Bacillus pumilus: one gene and its partner. The protein of the gene in region 1 binds, or shares a complex with, the protein of each later gene. Links are inferred from orthologs where the notes say so. Each region holds a gene or a part of one and is shown on either strand. Other genes may lie near its edges. The genes, in order: dnaG and dnaB.

Evidence for each region.
Region 2: the proteins of dnaG (region 1) and dnaB are in contact, whole or in part, in a crystal structure (PDB 2R6A), measured with the Geobacillus stearothermophilus proteins. The link is inferred for Bacillus pumilus from one-to-one orthologs. Residues at the interface, in WP_049624496.1 of Geobacillus stearothermophilus: Lys456, Leu457, Leu458, Pro459, Ala460, Asn463, Ala464, Leu467, Leu535, Leu536, Ile537, Ala538, Gln544, Glu545, Asp548, Tyr549, His552; in WP_033016901.1 of Geobacillus stearothermophilus: Ser13, Glu15, Ala16, Gln18, Glu91, Leu92, Asp94, Ala95, Val96, Pro97, Thr98, Ala99, Ala100, Asn101, Tyr104, Tyr105, Ile108.

What each region holds. Positions count from the first base shown.
Region 1 is NZ_CP046128.1:2,190,451-2,193,691, forward strand. Bases 1-2,908 are described here. They hold dnaG (DNA primase), read right to left. Parts: upstream 2,416-2,908; coding sequence 586-2,415; downstream 1-585. Other genes in these bases: rpoD (RNA polymerase sigma factor RpoD), read right to left, coding at 1-384; GKC25_RS11085 (YaiI/YqxD family protein), read right to left, coding at 2,448-2,908. Also shown: more of GKC25_RS11085, read right to left, coding at 2,909-2,948; GKC25_RS11090 (pyruvate, water dikinase regulatory protein), read right to left, coding at 3,210-3,241. UniProt on the Escherichia coli protein: RNA polymerase that catalyzes the synthesis of short RNA molecules used as primers for DNA polymerase during DNA replication.
Region 2 is NZ_CP046128.1:3,549,171-3,552,366, reverse strand. The notes cover bases 130-2,992. They hold dnaB (replicative DNA helicase), read left to right. Parts: upstream 130-810; coding sequence 811-2,175; downstream 2,176-2,992. Other genes in these bases: GKC25_RS18130 (cytochrome P450), read right to left, coding at 2,754-2,992; GKC25_RS18135 (VOC family protein), read left to right, coding at 2,306-2,719; GKC25_RS18145 (DUF4885 family protein), read left to right, coding at 130-574. In the rest of the region: more of GKC25_RS18145, read left to right, coding at 1-129; more of GKC25_RS18130, read right to left, coding at 2,993-3,196. UniProt on the Escherichia coli protein: The main replicative DNA helicase, it participates in initiation and elongation during chromosome replication. Travels ahead of the DNA replisome, separating dsDNA into templates for DNA synthesis.

The DNA of each region.
Region 1 (3,241 bases):
CTTTTGAGCATACGTAATTTCTTCTTTAGCAGATAACAAATTGACGCGTCCGATTTCTTTTAAGTACATACGAACAGGATCATTAATTTTGACACCTGGTGGTACGCTTAAATCATTCAGGTCAAATTCCTCTTCTGCTTTAGCCAGCTGCTGAACATTTGGGTCTTCTGTCTCTTCGTTTTCACTGATGAGCTCTACACCCTGTTCGCCTAAGTATTCATAGTATTCATCCATTTGGTCTGATTCAATTTCAAAGCTAGACATACGCTCTGCAATTTCTTCGTATGTTAAAACGCCCCGTTTTTTACCCGTTTCAGTGAGCTTATCTCTCACCTGTTCATAGGTTAATTCAGTTTCGGTTTCGTGGGCTTGTTTATCAGCCATTATGGATCCCTCCTTCCAAAGCTTGCAACGAATTCTAAAGTAACTTGCGATTTGCTTTCGCTCTGCTTTTCTCTCTTTATCAAACAGATGAGCAAATAGGAATAAAATAAATAATGATGAAGGCAAGATGCTTGCGGTCTTATGCTCCTCCCGTAAAGGATTCATTGCCAGCCGTAAGTCTTGTCATAAATATTAGACGTATTACTTCAGCGAACGGTTCAACTGAATAATTTCTTTTGCAAGTGTTGCCGCTTTGAAGAAATCTTTTTGCCTCTCCGCTTCTGCACGTTCTAGTTCTTTTTCCTTTATCATTGACAAATTCCGATGATTCAACACTTTTTTTACATAATCACTTAATTCAGCTTCACTTAGTTCGTCTCCAACTTGAATCATGAATATATCCGTCAGAAGCTGATTGATGACATCATCTTCTATACGGTTCATCAGATGCTGCGGCGTTGGTTCTTTGCCTTCTTCATACAAAGCATAAATGTACGTGGCCAGCGCCCTGTGAGAATCTATATTAAATTCAATCCCTACTCTGTCAAGTACTTTTCGGATCACGTCATCACTTTTTAACATATGAGCAAGCAGCATTCGCTCTGCATTTTCATATGCTGGCCGCAGACGCTTTCTTCTTACCTGTGTTGACAGATGTGCACGCCGTTTTTCAAGCCCGCTTTCTTCCTGTGTGCTTTTGGCTTCTTGCCGCTGCTGTTTTTCAAACAGCTCCAGTTGTTCTTTTAATGAATCAAGTGAGATCGAGAACTCTCCAGCAAGCTGTTTCATGTAAATCTCTTGTTCCAAGGAACCGTTTAACCGGCTAATTTCTCGGAGTACCTGCTTCATATAAGTAAGCCGGTCTCCTTCGTCAGATAAATTCTTTCCCCTACGGAAAAAGTTCATCTTAAAAGTCATTAATGTCACACTTGCATCTATGATGTCATTCCTAAATTTCTCGCCGCCATATTTACGAATGTAATCATCTGGATCAAGTCCATCTGGTATCATGGCAACGCGAACTTTACATCCTCTTTTTCCAAGCAAATCTGATGCTTTCATGGTGGCTTCATAACCGGCCGTGTCAGAGTCATAGCAAAGAATGATCTCTTCTACGTTACGTCTGAGAAGTTTTACGTGCTCTTCTGTTAGAGACGTACCCATTGTTGCAACACTTTCGCCGACACCTGATGTGACAGCTGAAATGACGTCAGCAAATCCTTCGAAAAGAACCGCCCGTTCGCGTTTTCGTATATGCATACGCGCGTCATGAAAGTGATAAAGCAGCTTACTTTTATGAAAAAGTGGCGTTTCAGGACTATTCATATACTTAGGCTGCTGATCACCAAGCGATCTTCCGGAAAAAGCGACAACTGTCCCATGATGATCATGAATGGGAAACATCACACGATCCCTAAAGCGGTCAAAAAAGCCTGTTCCGTTTTCACGTTGAATCAAAAGACCAGCCTTCTCCATCATCACAGGATCAAACCCTCGTTTTTCTAAAAACTTGGTCACGAAATCCCAAGAGTCAAGAGCATATCCGATCTCAAACTTGGCAATTGTTTCATCCGTAAAGCCTCTCGCCCGTAAATAATCGAGTGCGTTTTGACCTTCCTTTGTATTTACCAGCAAATGGTGGTAAAATTTCTTAAGAAGCTCATGCGCTTCAATCATTTTATGATCTGCAGTGTCCTCTTGCTGTGAGGAGCTGACCTGAGCATTTGCTACATGATCAGGCAAATCAATATGGTACTTATCAGCAACATGTGAAACGGCTTCAATAAATGAGTAGCCTTCCATTTGTCTGAGGAACGAAAATACATTACCTCCTGCACCACAGCCAAAACAATGGAAGATTTGCTTATCTGCTGAAACAGAGAATGAAGGAGTATTTTCACCATGGAATGGACAAAGACCGAAGTAATTTCGACCTTGCTTTCTAAGCTGTACGTATTCTCCAATCACTTCGACAATGTCTGCGTTTTTTTGGATTTGCTCCAAAAGTTCATCTGGTATACGTTTGCTCATCCTATAACACTCCGTCGTACATTATTCGCCTTTTAATTCAAAAATCCTTCATGATTCGACAGGATTTTTTGTAGCTGCGCAATAAATCGCTTTTTATCCTCTTCTAAAAGCTTTTTGGGACCTTTTCCATATACACCTTTTCTTCGCTGTTTACTGGAAACATGTCTGCGTTCCAAATCAAAATCAATTGTTTCGTTTGTGTACATCCGTCCTCTTTCAGACAGTACAATGACCTGTCTTGGAAGCAGTAAGGAGGCAAGACCAATGTCTTGGGTGACGACAATATCATGCGCGGCAGCTGAGTTCGCAATGACTAAATCCGCTGCTTCCTTATGTGTATCTACAAACCGCCAATCTTCAAGTGGAGATCTTTTGGTTTGAAAATGCTCATATGAAGCAATGAACATCACAGGTACTTGAAATTGAGATGCGACAGAAAGGATTTCGTCTTTTACAGGACAAGCATCTGCATCGACATAAATCGCCCTCTCTTGTTTATGTTCATTCAGGTGACTAATTCTCCATCCCTCCACCTTATTCCTGCTTTAGAGAAGCAAAAAGACCATACTTTCCCCCCATATAGCAAACAACAGTAAAACTCATTTTGTCGAAAAGTTATGTTCAGAATCACTTGACTTCTGCCAATATTAGTTTATTCGTTCTTGACTTAACTTAAACCTAAAATCAATCATTTTATCACAATTTTTTATTATAATACAAATGCAGCAAATATGCCATTGTTTTTGTTTACCCGTTTCCCACCATAGGAAAAACCCAGGAGGAGCATCCTGAGTTTATTCGGAACCTCTTTTGGTCAGCATTTGAT
Region 2 (3,196 bases), 1.4 Mb from region 1 along the record:
ATTCAATCGGCAAAAGGTCAACGAACAATTGCAAGATTTATTCTCTAAAAACGGTATAACCATTCCTAAAAACACAAATTTAACTTTTACCATTGACCCAAATCATTTCAAATTATTGGTGAGTGGTTCAACAGACGAATCGCTGACCAAACAAATAGAAGACCTATTAAATACAACCAACAATACAAGAGAATTATTTTTCCACATCATGAAAAGCAGATCTGACGATTCTACTCAATTCACGCCTGATTCTCTTGCCAAATTCCACCTTGTTAATCAAATCAAAACGGTCACAGGCTACAATTTAAAAGATTTAAGCATTGTAAACGGTCAATTTGTAACGGATAACGGGAAGAATATTTTTGATATATACAAAGAAGAACTCCTGAAAAATCCATACACAGCAGAAAATGCAAGCATTGCCGCTTCACATTACGGAGCACAGTTATTTGATCTAGCCAAAAACGGGTTTGATTCTATTCCCGATTTGGTGTTATCTATTGGTTATCAAAATGGGTCTTTACATGACATTGGACAAAAAGAAAATTATGGAGTGAAGAAAACGATAGATTAACAAAATGTGAACGGCAACAGATACAAATCCCATTAGCGACAATGAAGGACTCTATAACAATTTATGTTACAGAGTCTTTTCTATTGAAATGCGTTAGTTTTGCTGTTCAGAAACACACTGTTCAACGAAACATCCTCATGGTAATTTTGACTATAGTCGATGTTTTTCACTTTTTTATTGATGAAAATGTTAAAATGATGAGTAGCGTATTTTTTTATGAAAGGACGGTGCTTGGCATGACGGAACTTCTCGATGACCGGCTGCCGCCGCAAAATATAGAAGCCGAGCAGGCCGTATTAGGTGCTGTTTTTTTAGAACCATCTGCGCTCACGCTCGCTTCTGAGGTATTAATTCCAGAGGATTTCTATAGAATGTCGCATCAAAAGATTTACAATGCGATGCTTGTACTTGGCGATAGAGGGGAACCGGTCGATCTTGTTACGGTGACTTCTGAACTGGCCAATACAGATTTACTAGAAGAGGTAGGCGGGATTTCGTATTTAACCGATATTGCGAATTCTGTCCCAACTGCCGCAAACATAGAATACTATGCAAAAATTGTAGAAGAGAAATCAATTTTAAGACGTCTGATCCGTACGGCGACAACCATTGCACAGGATGGGTACACGCGTGAGGATGAAGTAGAGGATCTGTTGAGTGATGCTGAAAAGACCATTATGGAAGTGGCGCAGCGTAAAAACTCAGGAGCCTTCCAAAACATTAAGGACGTTCTTGTTCAGACATATGATAATATTGAACAGCTTCATAACCGAAAAGGCGATATCACAGGGATTCCAACGGGATTCTCTGAGCTTGACCGGATGACTGCTGGATTCCAGCGAAATGACTTGATTATTGTAGCGGCTCGTCCATCGGTAGGGAAAACAGCCTTCGCATTGAACATTGCACAAAATGTCGCGACGAAGACAGACGAAAGTGTCGCCATCTTTAGTTTAGAGATGGGGGCTGAGCAGCTTGTCATGCGTATGCTTTGTGCAGAGGGAAATATCAATGCACAGAACCTAAGAACCGGTAATCTGACAGAAGAGGACTGGGGCAAGCTGACAATGGCGATGGGCTCGCTATCAAATAGTGGGATTTTCATTGATGATACACCTGGAATCAGGGTAAGTGAAATTCGCTCGAAATGCCGCCGTTTGAAGCAAGAAAACGGTCTTGGCATGATCCTGATTGACTACTTGCAGCTCATTCAAGGGAGCGGACGATCAAGCGATAACCGTCAGCAAGAGGTTTCTGAAATCTCTAGGGCGTTAAAATCGCTGGCAAGGGAACTTGAAGTTCCGGTTATTGCTTTGTCTCAGCTTTCACGCGGAGTAGAGCAGCGTCAGGACAAACGTCCAATGATGTCTGATATTCGTGAATCAGGAAGTATCGAGCAGGATGCCGATATCGTGGCATTCCTTTATCGTGATGATTACTACGACAAAGAATCAGAGAATAAGAACATTATTGAAATCATCATTGCCAAACAGCGTAACGGTCCAGTTGGTACAGTATCACTGGCGTTCGTCAAAGAATATAACAAATTCGTCAATCTGGAAAGAAGGTTTGACGATGCGGGTGTTCCGCCCGGTGCTTAAAGCCCAGCTCAAGAAGCTGGGCTTTTTTTTGATGGATCTACATCGAAAGAATGATTGAAAAACGGTCGAAATGAGGAGGAGAGGGAGAGAGAGAAATCGTATACTAAAAGGAGAAAAGGAGTGATGACTGATGAAATTTCAACAGTTCGAAGCCGCTCAATTACGCATCGCACGTCCAACCGTCAACATGGAAGAGGTTGTTTCTTTTTATGAAAAAGGCTTAGGGCTCAAACGAATAGGTTCATTTGATCAGCATGAAGGATACGATGGTGTGATGCTGGGGCTTCCTCATCAGCATGTTCATTTAGAAATCACCAAACATGAAGAAGAAGAGAGCCTGCCCGTTCCGCATCCAGAACAGCTGCTTGTTTTTTATATTCCTGATGAACAGGAGTTTCAGCAGATGAAAGAGAGACTGATCTCATTTGGCGGACGGCAAGTCACCTCTACGAACCCATACTGGGATCGAGGAGGGGCAACCATTGAAGATCCAGATGGATATCGAGTTGTGCTCATGAACACAGAAGGAATTACCCCCGTTTAAAAAAGACTCCCATGCTTGGTGGGAGTCTTTTCTGTTATGAACGAAGTGTGACGCGCAGCTTCAGCTCTTTCAGCCCATACATGCCGCTGTTTGTCATCGGCATATAGGAGAGGAGCTCTAGTGACTCATATCGGTCCAATAAGGCCTTGATGGCAGTACATGCTTCCAAGCGGGCAAGTGGTGCGCCAAGACAGAAATGAATACCGTGCCCGAAACCAATATGAGGATTAGGGTGGCGGTGTATATCGAATTCATGTGCATTTGAAAATTGACGCTCATCCCGGTTGGCAGAAGCAAGAAACACAATCACATTGTCTCCCTTTTTCAGCACTTTTCCCCCAAGCTCTGTGTCTTCTGTGACATAGCGGACGATCGTAGGAGCGGGTGCACGAAAACGGACGGCCTCCTCTACAGCACGCGGGATGAGCTCAGGTGATTGAACGAGCGCTTCATACGCACCCGGCTGTTCTAACAAGC